4 regions of the Candidatus Thiodiazotropha endoloripes genome follow, and region 2 is predicted to be linked to each of the others. Evidence: predicted binding sites of a transcription regulator. Region 2 holds the regulator's gene; each other region holds the start of a gene.
What was found. Region 2 encodes sigma-54, which starts transcription at its own class of promoters, with help from an activator protein. Its sites were predicted from a motif close to TGGCANGNTNCNTGCTT; they were not measured.
Positions count from the first base shown of each region.

Region 1: A3193_RS07710 (nitrogen fixation protein NifZ) is a predicted target of sigma-54. The motif match lies at 1,869-1,885, and genes of this name have one in related genera.
Region 3: A3193_RS06210 (PEP-CTERM sorting domain-containing protein) is a predicted target of sigma-54. The motif match lies at 2,398-2,414, and genes of this name have one in related genera.
Region 4: glnL (nitrogen regulation protein NR(II)) is a predicted target of sigma-54. The motif match lies at 1,622-1,638, and genes of this name have one in related genera.

Region 1 covers NZ_LVJW01000003.1:1,731,265-1,735,559, reverse strand. The annotation lists gene A3193_RS07730 (hypothetical protein) at 1-76, shown strand, start outside; gene A3193_RS07725 (hypothetical protein) at 69-443, shown strand; gene A3193_RS07720 (hypothetical protein) at 465-875, shown strand; gene A3193_RS07715 (gamma-glutamylcyclotransferase family protein) at 1,056-1,433, shown strand; gene A3193_RS07710 (nitrogen fixation protein NifZ) at 1,444-1,707, opposite strand; gene A3193_RS07705 (HesB/IscA family protein) at 1,900-2,223, shown strand; gene nifU (Fe-S cluster assembly protein NifU) at 2,242-3,132, shown strand; gene nifS (cysteine desulfurase NifS) at 3,135-4,295, shown strand, end outside.
Region 2 covers NZ_LVJW01000006.1:915,322-919,616, reverse strand. The annotation lists gene lptC (LPS export ABC transporter periplasmic protein LptC) at 1-537, shown strand, start outside; gene lptA (lipopolysaccharide transport periplasmic protein LptA) at 524-1,036, shown strand; gene lptB (LPS export ABC transporter ATP-binding protein) at 1,033-1,758, shown strand; gene A3193_RS14780 (RNA polymerase factor sigma-54) at 1,965-3,449, shown strand; gene hpf (ribosome hibernation-promoting factor, HPF/YfiA family) at 3,603-3,923, shown strand; gene ptsN (PTS IIA-like nitrogen regulatory protein PtsN) at 3,954-4,295, shown strand, end outside.
Region 3 covers NZ_LVJW01000003.1:1,378,972-1,383,266, reverse strand. The annotation lists partial or broken gene A3193_RS20765 (S8 family serine peptidase) at 1-836, shown strand, start outside; gene A3193_RS06215 (pre-peptidase C-terminal domain-containing protein) at 909-1,604, shown strand; gene A3193_RS06210 (PEP-CTERM sorting domain-containing protein) at 1,692-2,342, opposite strand; tRNA gene A3193_RS06205 (tRNA-Val) at 2,713-2,789, opposite strand; gene A3193_RS06200 (protein-L-isoaspartate(D-aspartate) O-methyltransferase) at 2,863-3,516, opposite strand; gene uvrB (excinuclease ABC subunit UvrB) at 3,767-4,295, opposite strand, start outside.
Region 4 covers NZ_LVJW01000006.1:1,196,966-1,201,260, reverse strand. The annotation lists gene glnA (glutamate--ammonia ligase) at 1-720, shown strand, start outside; gene A3193_RS16070 (DUF4124 domain-containing protein) at 845-1,348, shown strand; gene glnL (nitrogen regulation protein NR(II)) at 1,650-2,726, shown strand; gene ntrC (nitrogen regulation protein NR(I)) at 2,719-4,125, shown strand.

The DNA.
Region 1 (4,295 bases), on a different contig from region 2:
CCCTGCTGATCAGGTGGGGGCAAATGTTATTCGTGATCTGTTAGATGCTATTGTTGAGGAGCAAAATAATGGATGAAACAATTGCGGTACGTTTTTTTAAGATAGAACAACTTGCCAACAGTGTGCACAAACGTCTCTGTGAAGAAGTGATAAAACTTGGTTTTTCCAAATCTGAAATCCTCTTGAAATCACCAGAAGAGGCGAGCTACCGATTGGAGCGAGACCCTTCAAATAGTGAATTCAGTCTGGTCGGCGACTGGATGAATGAGCAGGGAAGCCGACTCGGTACACTGCTGTTTCACGCGGATGGCAGTTTTTTTGTTGAACATGATATTGTGTTACCACATCCGACCAAACCGGACTGGTTTGTCGAAGCAGTCAATGCCTGGGGAAATGATGCTGTAATCAAAGCGGAACCCAGGCTTCTGGCAGTTCCTAAATAGAGTTTTTAAAAGAAAAGTCATATGGACCATCGTGTCATTCTCTATCATAAGCAGGCGACCAGTGCGCGCACCAGATTTCTTAAGTTTGAAAACAACACGGTATGCGCCTTCGCACCTTTGCCGGATCTTTCAACGGTTGTTGCCACTCGACCCGACACGGTGTTTCATCCGAAAGCAATTTTAACTGATACTGAAAAAAAATTGGGATTGGCAAAGGATACTCTGGCTTTCGAAAGTGAGTACCGGCAGACAGTCCAGGTGCCCGGTGAGGATATCGATATCTTATTGGCCTGTATCACAACTACAGATCCACCCTTTGTGGAAGTAGAGAGTTCAAATGCCCAATTCATTGATCTGACCCAAGCCAGAGGATTACCGGATGTGGAGCTTGAACTTCTACGTAGCGCTTATGAACTGATACTTGGCGGTTGATCCGGATTTTCCTGGATACCTGATATACAGGAATAAATCTCATAAAGCATGCGGGTTTTATTAACTGATGCTGCAACTCTCTCTCCTTCATACATCAACCTGATGAGTGAATTCCTGGCGAATCAGCAGTATAGTTAGGGTCTTAACAGGCCCGAATAAAATCAATAAGATTTTATTGCAATGAAATCGACATCAAGAGTATTCGTTTACGGCACTTTGAGAAGGACACAGGTCAATCATGATCTGCTCAACAGTGCAACCTATCTTGGCGATCACAAAACTCAATCTGTCTACAAGATGTTCCACTTGGGTGGTTATCCTGGTGTGGTGAAAAGTGGCAGCACTTCCATTTCAGGTGAGGTCTATGTTGTTGATGCCCTGACCATGAGCCATCTTGACAGGCTGGAAGGCTATCCCCACGCCTATACGAGAGAACTCATTCCAACCCCCTGGGGTCAGGCATGGATCTACCTCTACCGGGGCAGTCTACGGGGTAGACAAATCATACAGACAGGCCGCTGGCATGATGAGATCAACTGGCGCCGTTGGTCTAGATAGAGTCGTAGGCCTAGCTTTTCTCAATTTCTGTCGTTGAAAGCTCTTCAGGCCAGCATCCTGTAGGCGGCCCAAGGTTGAGCTCTGAGTCTTCAAATCTCACCAGATAGAGAACCCTTTCAGGGCTCTCTTCCAAATGACCGGTCTCAATGATCACACCTTTAGTGCCAGGCTCAGCTAATAAAGCGTCCTGAGGAATATCCGGTATACCACCATCGTTATAGATATGACTTGCCGCATAGACCAAGTCGCCTGGAGTTAGTTGTTCAAGTGTCATTTTCTCTTCCATTGTAGGTTTTGTTACCTGTGTCGGTTATGGGGATTGTCGTCTATCAAACATGATTTTTAGGTAAAAAAACGACAATTACTTTAAAAACAAGAACTAAGCTACGAGTAAGATCCGTGGCACAGGCCTTGCAGTTAACTTGGAAAGTAAAGATGCAAGAGACTTGCCACGGAGAAAACGACCATGCTCACACTGACAGAAAATGCTCAAAAGGCGATCAGCCGTTTCATCAAGAGTTCTGAAACCCCGGTTGGGGGATTGCGAATCTCTGTAACCGGTGGTGGTTGCTCAGGGCTGCAATATGGTATGGCTCTGGAAGAGAGTGCGAATGATGAAGATGCAGTGCTCGAGATTGAAGAGTTAAAGATCTTTGTCGATCCCCTCAGCGCCCCCATGTTGAACGGCGTTACTGTTGACTTCCTCGATAGCATGGAAGGCAGTGGCTTTAAATTCGAAAACCCAAATGCAACCAACAGCTGTGGTTGCGGCAACTCATTTTCCGCCTAACCAATCAGGAGTAAAGATATGTGGGACTATTCAGAAAAGGTTCAGGAGCATTTCTTTAGCCCGAGAAATGCAGGTGCTGTCGATGATGCCAATGCTATTGGTGATGTCGGTTCTCTCTCATGTGGCGATGCCTTGAGACTGACATTGAAAGTCGACCCGGACAGCGAAGTTATCCTAGACGCAGGTTTTCAAACCTTTGGATGCGGTTCAGCCATCGCTTCAAGTTCAGCCTTAACCGAGATTATCAAAGGTATGAAAATCGACGATGCTCTGGGTGTCAGCAATCAGGATATCGCCGATTATCTCGATGGACTTCCGCCGGAAAAAATGCACTGCTCTGTTATGGGTCGGGAAGCACTACAAGCCGCTGTTGCCAACTATCGTGGTGAAGAGTGGAAGGATGATCATGAAGAGGGCGCATTGATCTGCAAATGCTTCGCCATCGATGAAGTCATGATCGAAGAGACTGTTCGTGCCAATGGCTTACGTACAGTGGAAGAGGTAACAAACTACACCAAGGCAGGTGGTGGTTGTTCTGCCTGTCATGAAGGGATTGAGGAGATTCTGACTCGAATTCTGGCTGAAAAGGGTGAAACCTTTGATCCAAATGCAGTAGCTGGAGAGATAAAGAAGCCAAAGTCCGGACTGACTAATCTGCAGCGCATGAAACGTATCGAGGAACTGCTGGATGAGATTCGTCCTAATCTGCAGCGTGATCATGGCGATGTCGAACTGGTCGAAGTTGACGGTAGATACATCTACGTGAAAATGATAGGTGCCTGTGCCGGTTGCCAGATGGCAGCAACGACATTGGGTGGCATACAACAGCATCTGGCAGAAGGTCTTGGAGAATTCATTCAGGTCCTGCCCGCTGAAGAACTGGCTCGTCGAGCTGCTATGGAGGCCTAGATATGAGTGGTACAGACACAGCTGAAGGCATCTATCTGGATAATAATGCCACTACTATGGTGGCACCAGAAGTCGTTGAGGAGATGCTGCCCTATTTTACTGAGCAGTTTGGTAATCCCTCATCTTTGCATCAATTTGGCGATAAGGTAGGGCGAGCTTTGAAGAAAGCCCGTAAGCAGGTCCAGACACTACTGGGAGCAGAGTACGACTCAGAGATAATTTTTACCTCCTGTGGTACAGAGTCCGACTCTACCGCAATACTGTCAGCACTCAAAGCTCAGCCTGACAGAAAGGAGATCATCACCACAGTGGTGGAACATCCAGCCGTACTCACTCTATGTGAACATTTGGAGAAAGAGGGTTACAAAGTTCACTATTTGAAAGTGGACAGTAAAGGACGTCTCGATATTCAGGAGTACTATAAGCTGCTTTCAGATAATGTTGCGATTGTCTCTGTAATGTGGGCCAATAATGAGAGTGGCACACTGTTCCCTGTCGAAGAGATGGCCGAATTGGCGCGTCAGGCGGGCGTGCTGTTTCATACAGACGCGGTCCAGGCTGTAGGCAAGCTACCGATTAATCTGAAAGATACCTGTATCGATATGCTCTCCCTTTCTGGTCATAAATTACATGCTCCAAAAGGGATTGGCGTACTCTATCTACGCAGAGGTGTACGCTTCCGTCCACTCCTGAGGGGCGGACACCAGGAAAGAGGGCGTCGGGCAGGTACCGAGAATGCGGCATCGATCGTTGCACTTGGTAAGGCCTGCGAAATGGCAATGGAAGCAATGGAGTACGAAAAGTCTTCAGTAAAGGCAATGCGTGATCGGTTGGAGCAGGGGATCCTTGAGAAAGTAAACCACTGTTTTGTAACCGGAGATCCAAATAATCGACTTCCCAATACCTGCAATATCGCTTTTGAGTATATCGAAGGTGAAGCCATACTTTTATTGTTGAACAAGATGGGAATCGCCGCTTCCAGTGGCTCTGCCTGTACCTCAGGCTCCCTGGAACCATCACATGTGATGCGGGCCATGGATATTCCGTTTACTGCTGCGCACGGTTCAGTCAGATTATCCCTTTCACGTTACAACACCATGGAAGAAATAGAGCGGGTAATTGATGCGATGCCACCCATTGTGGCTCAATTGCGTCAGCTCTCC
Region 2 (4,295 bases):
TTGATGTTTGCACTGGTATTGAGTTTGGCCTGGTGGGTTAACGAGTTGCAACGGCCGGAGATCAAAAGGCCTGAGATTGCTAGGGATACCCCTGATACCTATGCCGTCAACCTGCTGGTAAAACAGTATGATGACGATGGGCAGTTGTTACAGATTCTGCGAACCCCCAGAATGACCCATTATGAGAAGCGCGGTATCACTGAGCTCTCTCAACCGGTGGTGCAACGATTCAGGTCTGATCAACCTCCCTGGAGAATGTGGGGTGAAAATGGCCTGGCCGACCATCGTCAGGAGACACTGTTTCTTCCGGGCCAAGTGATAATCGAACGTGATGGGAAAGCTGAGTTTGCACCTTACCGGATTGAGACCGAGGATCTGACAATCCATGCAGAGGCGTCCTATGCCGAGACCGCTGAGGCAGTCAGAATCAACAGTGGTGTGGATTGGCTGTCGGCGATCGGCATGCAGATCTGGTTTGATGAACCGTCACGCTTGAAGCTGCTCGGTCAGGTACGAGGGCACTATGAATTTGAATAAAGGCAGGGGGTTGATCTGTAGTCTGCTGATGGCAGTTGCGATACCTGCCTGGGGGCTTGAGAGCGACCGCAATCAACCGATGTCGCTTGAAGCGGATAGTCTCTCCATCAACGAGTCCAGCGGCGTCAGTCTCTATGAGGGCAATGTGACTATCGTCCAGGGCAGTATGAAGTTGTGGGCGGATCGTCTCTGGGTTCACAGGTCAGCCGGCAAAACCGAAAAGATAGTCAGTGAGGGGCAGCCGACAAGATTCAGTCAATTGCCTGAGGTCGATGGCGTTGAGGTTCATGGTCAGGCGCAGCGTATTGAGATCCATCTGAATCGGAATGAGATGTTACTGATCGACGATGCCCTGCTCGAGCAGGGGGGGAACAGCTTCCGCAATGACCGCATCGTCTATAACCGGGCCAATGCACAGGTCAGAGCTGGCAGCAGTGTCCAGGGTAAACAGCGGGTGCAGGTGGTGATTGAGCCCCAAACCGGGAAAACTGAACCGTGAGTCAGTTGCAGGCTGTCGATCTGCAGAAGCAGTACTACAAGCGTAGAGTGGTGGATGGCGTCTCACTGAACCTCAACAGCGGGGAAGTGGTGGGGTTGCTGGGGCCCAACGGTGCCGGCAAGACCACCAGCTTCTATATGATTGTCGGCCTGGTGCAGGCGGATCAGGGGCGGATCTATCTGGATGGGGAGGAGCTGACTGATCAGGCGATGCACAAGCGGGCCCGTCTGGGTATCGGTTACCTGGCCCAGGAGCCCTCCATCTTCAGGCGATTGACGGTGGCGCAGAATATTCTGGCGATACTGGAACATCGCAAAGAGCTGGGTAGCCAGGCACGTAAGGCCCGATGTGACCAGTTGCTGACGGAGTTCGGTATCGAGCATCTGCGGGAGAGCATGGCGATGAGTCTCTCCGGTGGCGAGCGGCGCCGACTGGAGATTGCCCGGGCCCTCTCCATGGAGCCCGCCTTCATTTTGCTCGATGAGCCCTTTGCCGGGGTCGATCCGATTGCCGTGATCGATATCAAAAAGATCATCCAGCATCTGAAATCCTTAAAGATTGGGATCCTGATAACCGATCATAATGTCAGGGAGACACTCGATATATGCGACCGGGCCTACATCATCAACAGTGGTAAAGTGCTGGCGGAGGGAACCACCGAGGAGATCCTCGGCAACCAGGAGGTGCGCAGTGTCTACCTGGGTGAAAATTTTACGATGTGAGTCTATAACACTGTTTTTTAATGGATTAAACAGGCAGCGGCAGGCGCGCTGAAGGCGGTCTCAATCAGTATGGAATAAGTTGGAGTGTGGTGTGAACCCAGGAGAATCGACCCAGTGAAGAAGAATCTTTCCGTAGGCGGCTATTTTTAGCTAAAATGAGAATAAAGACATACAAATAACATACCAGGTTTAAAGATATCTCTGCTATGAAGCAGGCTCTACAGCTCCGACTCGGACAACATCTCACCATGACTCCTCAATTGCAGCAGGCAATCCGCCTGTTGCAGCTCTCTGCGCTCGACCTGAGCCAGGAGGTTCAGGAGGTGCTTGAGACCAACCCGATGCTTGAGGGCGAGGAGGAGTTCAGCACTCAGCTGCAGAAAGAGGGAGATGCCCAGGAGGCTGGTGAACAGACCCGGGAGAGCAAGGAAGTCGAGGGGTCGAATGACATCAATAACGAGCGGGAGATTCAGACCGACAGCAGCCAGCTGACCGAGGATCTGCCGGTGGACAGTGAATGGACCGATGTCTACGACAGTTACCTGCCGCCGGCCAGCAGCGGCGGAGATGCCGCAGACCATGACTATCTGGTACAGCGTAGCGGCGCTGTAACCCTGCATGACCATCTGGTCTGGCAGATGACCCTGACCCCTTTCACCGAACAGGATATCGTGATAGCCACCACCCTGATCGACAGTATCGATGAGGATGGTTACTTCAAAGGCGACCTGCAGGATATTCTGAGTTCGCTGAATGATGAGGAAGCGACCCTGGAGGATGTCGAGGCGGTACTGCATCGGATTCAGGCATTCGATCCACCGGGTGTCGGAGCCCAGGGCGCCCAGGACTGCCTGCTGATTCAGCTTCGTCAATTGGCGGAAGAGACCCCCTATCGGGATCAGGCGATAAAACTCTGCCGGGATCACTTCAATCTGCTCTCCGCCCAGGATCAGAATCAGATCATACGTCGCATGAAGGTGGATCAGCAGGAGCTCGCTGCCATCATGCAGCTGATCCGGACCCTGAATCCCCATCCGGGCACGGCAATCGCAAAAAGTGAGCCTGAATATGTGATTCCGGATGTCTTCGTCAGCAAGCGCAACAACCGCTGGGTTGTGGAGCTGAATGGGGAGGTTACCCCCAAGCTTCGGGTCAACAATGACTACGCCAGCCTGATCCGGCGGGCGGATCAGAGCGATGACAACACCTTTCTTAAGAACCATCTGCAGGAGGCGCGCTGGTTCATTAAAAGCCTGATGAGCCGTAATGAGACTATTCTGCGTGTTGCGAGTAAGATTGTTGAATATCAGCGGGGCTTTTTTGAGCATGGCGAGGAGGCTATGAAGCCGCTGGTATTGAGGGATATTGCCGAGGCACTGGAGATGCATGAATCGACCATTTCCCGGGTGACGACCCAGAAATATATGCATACCCCCCGGGGCACGCTGGAGTTCAAGTATTTCTTCTCCAGCCACGTCAACACCAGTGCCGGCGGGGAGTGCTCCTCCACCGCGATTCGAGCACTGATTAAAAAATTGATTGCCGCTGAAAACACAAGCAAACCGCTCAGCGACAACAAGATCGCCGCCATCCTATCGGAACAGGGCATCAAAGTGGCCCGCCGAACGGTGGCAAAGTATCGTGAATCGATGAGCATACCGCCGTCGAATGAGCGTAAACGACTGATGTAGGTGAATTGATCTACCGCTCAGGATGTCTATGAAAACAGGGGTTGTGGTTCCAGCCGAATCCGGCCTCATGGTCAGCCTGATCGATGGTTTCGGGAATCGATTCAGCGAGTCGGTCAGAGTGATGAGCCAACTCATCTAAGACAGGAGATAATTATGCAAATAAGCGTTACCGGTCATCATGTGGAAGTAACCGATGCCTTGAAAAGCTATGTAGATAATAAATTCGAACGTCTTGAGCGGCATTTTGATAATGTAATCAATGTGCATGTCATCTTGAGCGTTGAGAAGCTGAGGCAGAAGGCGGAAGCCACCATGCAAGTGAACGGTGCCAGCGTATTCGCTGATTCAGTGCAGGAAGATATGTATGCCGCCATTGATGGCTTGACTGACAAGTTGGACAGGCAGGTGATTAAACACAAAGAAAAGATGCAGAGTCATCGCGCCGGTAGCGGTGTGAAGTATGCAGTTGAGTAACTTTCGATAGATTGAACTGGCGAGGTCTCCATGTTTCCCGACGGATTTCTGCTTGAGGAACGTCTCGGCTGCGGTGTGGAGGCAGCCAGTAAAAAACGCGCCCTTGAGCAGCTTGGTCAGAGATTGGCCGATGCTGCTCCCGGGCTGTCACAGGATATTGTGTTCGATGCATTGCTTGAGAGGGAGCGACTCGGCAGTACCGGACTGGGCAAAGGAATTGCGCTACCCCATGCGCGCATGTCTCAGGTCACACAGGCCACCGCAGCGTTCATTCAGATGCCCAATGGTGTCGATTTCGACGCCATAGACAGTCAGCCGGTCGATCTGGCGTTCGCCATGCTGGTACCGGAACAGGCCACAGACGAACATCTT
Region 3 (4,295 bases), on a different contig from region 2:
TCAATCTACCGCTTGCCTGGGATTTAGCCCAGGGCGAAACCACCGTGGTGGCGGTAATCGACAGCGGTTACCAGCCTCACACCGATCTGAATGCCAATCTATTACCAGGCTACGATATGGTGAGCGATGAGTTTGCCGCCAACGATGGTGATGGCCGTGACGGGGATGCCACCGATCCCGGCAACTATGCCCCAAGTTGCAACGAGTATATCAGCGACTGGCACGGCACCCATGTGGCCGGGACGGTCAGCGCCGTTACTGACAATGCGCTTGGGATTGCCGGAGTCGCCTATCGTGCAAAGGTCGTCCCGGTGAGAGTACTGGGTCGTTGTGGCGGTTATCTGTCGGACATCACCGACGGGATTGTCTGGGCTGCGGGGGCAGAGGTGGCTGGGGCGCCAATCAATCCCAATCCGGCGCAAGTCATCAACATGAGCCTGGGTGGATGATCGGACAGCTGCCCGGAAACCGCGCTGGCGGCTATCGACATAGCACGACAGAGAGGAGCCTCCATCGTTGTCGCGGCAGGGAACAACGCTGAAGAGAGTTCAGGATTCGCCCCGGCCAACTGTCCTGGGGCGATTACCGTCGCCGCAACCGACGATACCGGTGAACTCGCCAGCTTTTCCAATTTTGGCGCGACTGTCGACTTGGCCGCGCCAGGTACCCGTATTCTCTCGACCCATAACGACGGGGTCATCGGACCCGGCAGTGAAAGCTATCGGTTGATGAGTGGCACCAGCATGTCCACCCCCCATGTGAGTGGGGTTGCAGCCCTGCTCTACGGCATTGATCCCGGGATCACGCCGGATGAGGTGGCTGACATCCTGAACCGTAGCGCCCGACCATTTACCAACGCCTGCACAGGCTGCGGTAGCGGTATTCTGGATGCCCGTGCCGCCGTGGAGATGGTGACCAGCGACGAACCCGGGGTAACCATACTTCATGATGGTGTGGCGGAAACCGGCCTGAATGGTGATTTGGAGAGCCAACAGTTTTTCGCCATTGACGTACCGCCCGGCGCCAGCAGTCTGAGCTTACACAGCTACGGCGGCAGCGGTGACGCAGACCTCTATCTGCGGAGTGAAACCAAACCCGGTCTGGATCTGTTCGACTGCCGTCCATACCTCTACGGTAATGATGAGGAGTGCGTCATCCGACCTGTGCCGGCCGGCAGATACTATGTGATGCTGCATGGCTACAGCGCCTTTTCCGACCTCACACTGGTTGCCGACTATCTGTTGGATGAGCTTCAGCCGGATGGTGAGAGTTTTGACAACAGTGAGGATCATGAGATACCGCAATCGAGTCTGAGCGGCGCTTTGAACCCGATCCAGGTGGACCGGACCGGCGCCTCCGGGAGAGTCCGGATCGAAGTCGGAATCATCCATCAATCGGTCCGCGAGATCTCAGTTACTCTGATCGATCCAAGCGGTGCAAAACACAACCTGAAGGGATTCGGTGGTATTGGGGTGGATCTGTTTGAAACCTATCATCTTGAGCTGGCTGAACAGCCTTCTGAAGGTGAATGGACTCTGCAGGTCAAGGATCTGGGCAACAGAGGGAGAGGTTATATCGATTTCTGGAGAATCAGCTTTCCCTGAGATTTCGCGGCAAACAATCGGCTGAAAATGAAAAAAGCACTCAGGATAATCCTGAGTGCTTTTTCAGCATGGGTTGCTCAGATGTTCTTAGCTTTTGGCTTGACGTCTGCGCATGACACCAAAACCGATCAGCCCGGTGCTCAGCAGCAACAGTGCGGAAGGCTCTGGTACATTGGAAACCGGAGGTTGAGTTTCGTGGTTTCGGACCAGGAAGCTGCCGAAATCGTCGTCCACTTCGTTCGGGTTATAGAACATGTCACTGATATAGGCACTATCGTTTGTGCTGCTATCGACAACCAGCAGACCGGCGAGAGAGAGGCCACCCACTTGATCATCAACGAAACCTAAGGAACCACGCATGTTGTTGGTACCTACGGTTTCCTCATAGGTGATACCGAAGAGGAAGAAAAACGGGTTGTTATACCAGCTGGAACCGGTAGCGGTGAAAATCTCAGTATTACCGCTTGTGGATACTGAATTAGCGGTTTGACCGAACAGCACGTTGTCGCCGCTAGTATCGAACTCAGACCACATGGACCAGAACTGACTGGCAGTAGCGAGTGTGTAATCAGGATTTTCCAGCAGTGCCTGCTCTACTGTCCGGTTCTCAGTGAAGGTAAGATCCAACCAGTCCAGATCATTGACGGTGGTGTAAGAACCATTATTAATAATGAGTGCACTGGCATTTGTCGAAATACCGAGACATGCAGCTAAAAACAGACCAAACAACTTCTTCATGATAGCTCCCAAGCTTTTAAACTAATTGAGGGTAATAACCCTGTTGCATGAGTATATGCACTTCCCGTGCCAACACGAAGAATCAACAACTTACATCACACAAATTGAACCCCGTGTAAAATATATCGACATTCAGTAGGGTTTTAATTTCTAAATAAGTAATCTAATGACTACAAAGACTTAGCGAGGGCGCTATCTGAGATATCGAGACCGCCATTGGGGAAACGTGATGAGATTGCACGATTTTGGTTTCTCCCTTCAGTGCGAAACAGAGCTCAAGAAATCAAGTGAGAAACGGATCGCCATCAGCCTGGAATCAGGTCCAATAAAAAAAGCGCCCAGGAGAGAGTCTGGGCGCTTTTTTAGGATTTGGTAGGCGCGATTGGAGTCGAACCAACGACCTCTACCATGTCAAGGTAGCGCTCTAACCAACTGAGCTACGCGCCTGGAAAGAGGCGAATCATACAGGCAGCCATATAGAGATTGCAAGCTCCAACACAACAACTGAATTGAGATCTGACTAACGCTCACCGGTCAAGGGTACAAAAGTAACCGGGAGCAGGTTTGAAGTATGGACCTCTCCTGAATGATCTTTTTGCAGCAACATCAAATCCTGGGTGTAGTGGCGCTTGCCGACCGGCAAAACCAGGCGTCCGCCCGGGGCCAGCTGATCGATCAGTGGTTGGGGAATCTCTTCCGCTGCCGCTGTCACCATGATGGCATCGAAAGGCGCCTCTTCAGGCCAACCGAAATAGCCGTTGCCAACTCGATAATTGATGTTGTTGTATCCCTGCTTCTCGAGCAGTCGCTGGGATCGCTCTGCCAGTTTTGGAATGATCTCGATGGTATAGAGTTGATCGACCATCTCAGCCAGAACAGCGGTCTGGTAACCGGAACCGGTGCCCACTTCCAATACCTTGTCATCCCTTTTGGGAGCAACCAGGTCGGTCATCAGGGCAACGATAAAGGGTTGGGAAATTGTCTGTCCCTTGCCGATCGGCAATGGGCTGTTGTCATAGGCATGGGAGCGGAAGTTCTTTCTGACGAAACGCTGCCGGGGGACCCGGCTCATCGCATCGAGAACATGGTCGTTAAGCGTACTACGGCCAGTCATGCGACATGCGTAGTTCGCCTCCGCCTCTATATCGTGGAGCATTGCCTCAATATCTGCCATTGTCGACCTTGGGTCACGCCAGTGCTAAATATAGTTTAGATTCATTCTATTCTAGAATAACACCTGAATTTTTAAAGGCTTTCGCAAACTATCTATAAAAAATATATCAATTGTAAGTATTATTAATTCGATAGCCTAGCTAGCGCCTCAACACCAACTACTCTTTGAAGAATGGATTATCTCCCCAGTCGATGATGATTGGGGTATCGGCTGAAAAGTCACCATCGGCCAATTCCAGGTATGGAAATTGTCAGGCAATCAGCCCTTTCTGCTGAAGATTCTTGATCTGATCCCGGATCCCGGCCGCCTCCTCGAACTCCAGATCCTGGGCATGCCGATACATCTGTTCCTCCAGCTGCTGCACCCGTTTCGCCATCTGTTTGGGGGTCAGCTGAGCATACTCCGCCTCCTGATCCGCCACTTTTGCATAGCCTTTGGCGTTCATCTGCGCACCGGGATAGGCACCCTCCATGATATCGGCAATGGATTTGAGAATGGTTTGAGGAGTGATGCCGTTGGCCTCGTTATACTGCTGCTGCTTGGCGCGGCGCCGCTCCGTCTCATCGATTGCCCGACGCATCGAACCGGTCACCTGGTCGGCATAGAGAATCGCTTTGCCATTGGCATTTCGGGCCGCTCTGCCGATGGTCTGGATCAGAGAACCTTCGGAGCGTAAAAAGCCCTCCTTGTCCGCATCCAGTATCGCCACCAGCGAGACCTCCGGCATATCCAGTCCCTCCCGCAGCAGGTTGATACCCACCAGCACATCGAACTCACCC
Region 4 (4,295 bases), 280 kb from region 2:
GAACGTGCCGACTGGGTTCAGATCCAGAAATACTGTACCTGGAATGTTGCCCACGCCTACGGCAAAACCGCCACCTTCATGCCCAAGCCGATCGTTGGTGACAATGGTTCCGGTATGCATGTGCACCAATCCCTGGCCAAGGGTGGTGAGAATGTTTTCGCCGGTGATCAGTATGGCGGTCTGTCTGAAACCGCACTCTATTATATTGGCGGTATCATCAAACATGCCCGTGCACTGAACGCCTTCACCAACGCTTCCACCAACTCCTACAAGCGTCTGGTACCGGGCTTCGAAGCCCCGGTCATGCTCGCCTACTCCGCGCGCAACCGTTCCGCTTCGATCCGTATTCCATGGGTATCCAGTCCCAAGGGGCGTCGTGTCGAAGTTCGCTTCCCTGACCCCACCGCCAACCCCTATCTGGCCTTCTCCGCCATGATGATGGCCGGACTTGACGGTATTCAGAACAAAATCCACCCGGGCGATGCCATGGACAAGGATCTCTATGATCTGCCGGCTGAAGAGGCGGCCAGCATCCCAACCGTTTGCCACAGTCTGGATATGGCGCTGGAAGCACTGGATGAGGATCGTGACTTCCTGACAGCCGGTGGTGTTTTCACAGACGATCTGATCGATGGTTATATCGAGCTGAAGATGGAAGATGTCACCACCATGCGGATGACCACCCATCCGGTAGAGTTCGATCTCTACTACAGCCTCTGATCAAGTTGTCTGACTGAAACAGTTCAGCCAGCGGATTAAAAACACCTTCCTAATAATTGGAAGGTGTTTTTATTTGCGAACTTCGTCGCTTGTTAGTTATCTACGGAGTGACTATGCTTGGCACATGCGCATTCTGATCCTGCTTCTTCTGCCGTTAGTTGTTCAGCCACTGCATGCCAGGGACGTCTATAAATGGATTACCCCGGAAGGCGAGGTTGTCTATTCCGAAAACTACCAGCCCGGCGCGGATACAATCCGGGTGCAGGATTCGAAAAAGAAGACATCCTTGAAAGTCGATGAACTCGACAAGGAAGCGGATGCCGCTGCCACAGGCGACTATCTGCAGTTCGATATCGTACAGCCTTCCAATGATGAGACGATTCGCAGCGATGAGAATTCCGTCTCTGTCGGTCTCTCCATCTCACCGCCACTCTTCGACGGCCATGCTATCCATCTCTATGTGGATGGTAAGAAGCTCGACTCGGAGATCAAAACCACACAATTGGTTCTACAGCAACTCAGTCGCGGTACCCATACGATCAGGGCCGAAATCGTCGACGCTGAGGGCGAGATGGTGAAACAGAGTGGATCAACCACCTTCCATCTACGCCAGGCCGCCGTCAACTGATCGCCACACCGGCTATCCTCTCAATCCCTCGATATCTTCCGGCGTGGTCTAAAACGGCCGCTATTCTGTCTGGAAAAGATTCTATCCGAAACTTTCCATGCACTATAATGGTGCATATTGGTTTCTATTTTTTTAACCTGTCTCGACGATCAGGTTGCAGCAGATCGGATTCGCTGGCTCCAGTTGCATAAAAACCCCCGTTACCCTGGATTCTTCCATGTTTTCCCCGGACCAGCGGTTGATGAATCTGAATTTGGTCGTTGTTGCGTTCGTTGGTGTAGTTTTTGCTTGTTGAATTGCCATGAATCCACAACCCTCTAATCCCTCCATGGAGCGGCGCGTACTCGACAACCTGAGTACCGCCATTCTGCTGTTTGATCGTGAGTTCAATCTGCTGTTCATCAATTCAGCCGCTGAGATGCTGTTTGGTGTGAGTGCGCGGAAGATGGTTGGTAACCATGCGGCTGAACTGCTCTACTGCTCCAGCGGCATTGTCAGAAACAATCTGAACCGCTCTCTGGAAACCGGGCAACCCTTCACCGAGAGGGAGCATCAACTGGAGTTGCAGGAGGGTCGAGAGATTACCGTGGACTGTACGGTGATCCCGTTGCGATCCGGTCAGTATGTGAGTGAGTTTCTGGTGGAGATTCAGCAGGTGGACCGGCAGTTGCGTATCACCCGGGAGGAGCAGATCCTGTCACGCAATCAGGCCAGTCGCGCGCTGGTCAAGGGGTTGGCCCATGAGATCAAAAATCCACTGGGTGGTCTGCGTGGGGCGGCACAACTGCTGGAGCGTGAACTGCCCGATCAATCTCTGACCGAATATACTCAGATCATCATCGAAGAGGCGGATCGACTGCAGAATCTGGTCGATACCATGCTGGGACCAAACCGGATCCCGGAGATGAAAGCTGTCAATGTTCACCAGGTCATGGAGCGGGTTTGTAGTCTGGTGCAGGCTGAGTCCGGGCCGAATCTGAATGTGATCAAGAACTACGATCCGAGCATTCCCGACCTGAACGGTGACATGGACCAGCTGATTCAGGCATTTCTCAACATCGTCCGAAATGGCGTTCGAGCGGCCGGCCCATATGGTGTGGTGGGGATCACCAGTCGGGTGTTGCGCCAGTTCACCATCGGTAACATCCGCCACCGCCTGGTGATCTCGATCGAGATCTGTGACAACGGACCGGGGATTCCTCCGGAGCTGCAGGAGCGGGTCTTTTTCCCGCTGGTCTCCGGCAGCAACGGCATGGGACTCGGTCTTTCCATATCCCAGACCCTGATCAATCGACATCAGGGTTTGATCGAATTTACCAGTAAGCCTGGTGAAACCGTATTTAGAGTATTACTTCCTTTGGAGCAGGTAGATGGATAGAGCATGCCGCGTATGGGTGATAGATGATGATCGCTCGATTCGATGGGTTTTGGAAAAAACCCTGGAAAAGGCGGATATGGAGGTAACCAGTTTTGAGAGCGCGGACAGTGTGCTCAGTTCACTGGATAAAGGCCAGCCCGATGTGGTTGTGTCTGATATCCGCATGCCGGGCATGGATGGTCTGGAGCTGCTGGAGTTACTGCATGCCCGCTATCCCACCCTGCCGGTGATCATCATGACCGCCCATTCGGATCTGGATAGTGCGGTCTCCGCCTATCATGGCGGGGCCTTCGAATATCTGCCCAAGCCTTTCGATGTGGATGAGGCGGTGCAGCAGATACGCCGCGCCTGCCGTCAACAGTTGACGGTGGAAGAGCAGCCGCAAATCGATACCAGTGATGGGGGTAAAGAGATCATCGGTGAAGCACCGGCGATGCAGGAGGTGTTTCGGGCTATCGGTCGTCTGGCCCGATCGAATATCACGGTTTTGATCAATGGTGAATCGGGAACCGGTAAAGAGTTGGTTGCTCACGCATTGCATCGGCACAGCAGCCGTGCGGAGGGACCGTTTATCGCGCTTAATATGGCGGCGATTCCAAAGGACCTGATGGAATCGGAGCTGTTCGGTCATGAACGAGGCGCCTTTACCGGTGCCCAGACACGGCGGGTCGGACGGTTTGAACAGGCGGATAGCGGTACCCTGTTTCTGGATGAGATTGGTGACATGCCGGCTGAGTTACAGACCCGACTGTTACGGGTACTGGCCGACGGTGAGTTCTACCGGGTGGGTGGACACGAACCGGTCAAGGTCGATGTCAGGATCATTGCGGCGACTCATCAGCATCTGGAGGGACTGGTCAAGGAGGGGGCGTTTCGCGAAGACCTGTTCCATCGTCTGAATGTAATCCGTATCCATCTGCCCTCGCTGCGTCAGCGCCGTGAGGACATACCCTTGCTACTGAACTATTTTCTCAAGACCGCAGCAGAAGAGTTGGCGGTGGATTACAAGGTCCTGCTGCCGGAGGCGGAAAGCTATCTCAGTCAACTGGAGTGGCCTGGTAACGTAAGACAGCTGGAAAATACCGCTCGCTGGTTGACCGTTATGGCGTCCGGGCAGGAGATCCATATCGACGATCTGCCGACTGAGCTGAAAGAGTCCGACACCAGCACATCAGATCAGGATGATTGGCGTCAGCTGCTGAGAGGCTGGGTGAAACGGCGTCTTCAGGAGGGATGTGAAGGTATCCTCAATGAAGCAGAGCCCGATTTTGAAACGGTGATGATCGAAACCGCTCTTGAGCATACAGCCGGTAAACGGCAGGATGCGGCGAGACTGCTGGGGTGGGGGCGCAACACCCTGACCCGAAAGATCAAAGAGCTCGGTATGGAAGAGAGCTGAGTTCGATTCTGAGTTGAGACCCTCAGCCCAGCGGGCTGGGGTAATTCAATCCATCCCCAGAAAATTCCGGGTAGAGTGGCTTTTGTCCAAAGCGTGCACTGGGGTTAAGATGCTGCATCCGAAGCAGTCCCCTTGGGGTTGTGATCTCAAGTTTCAAAAACGTAGGTGTC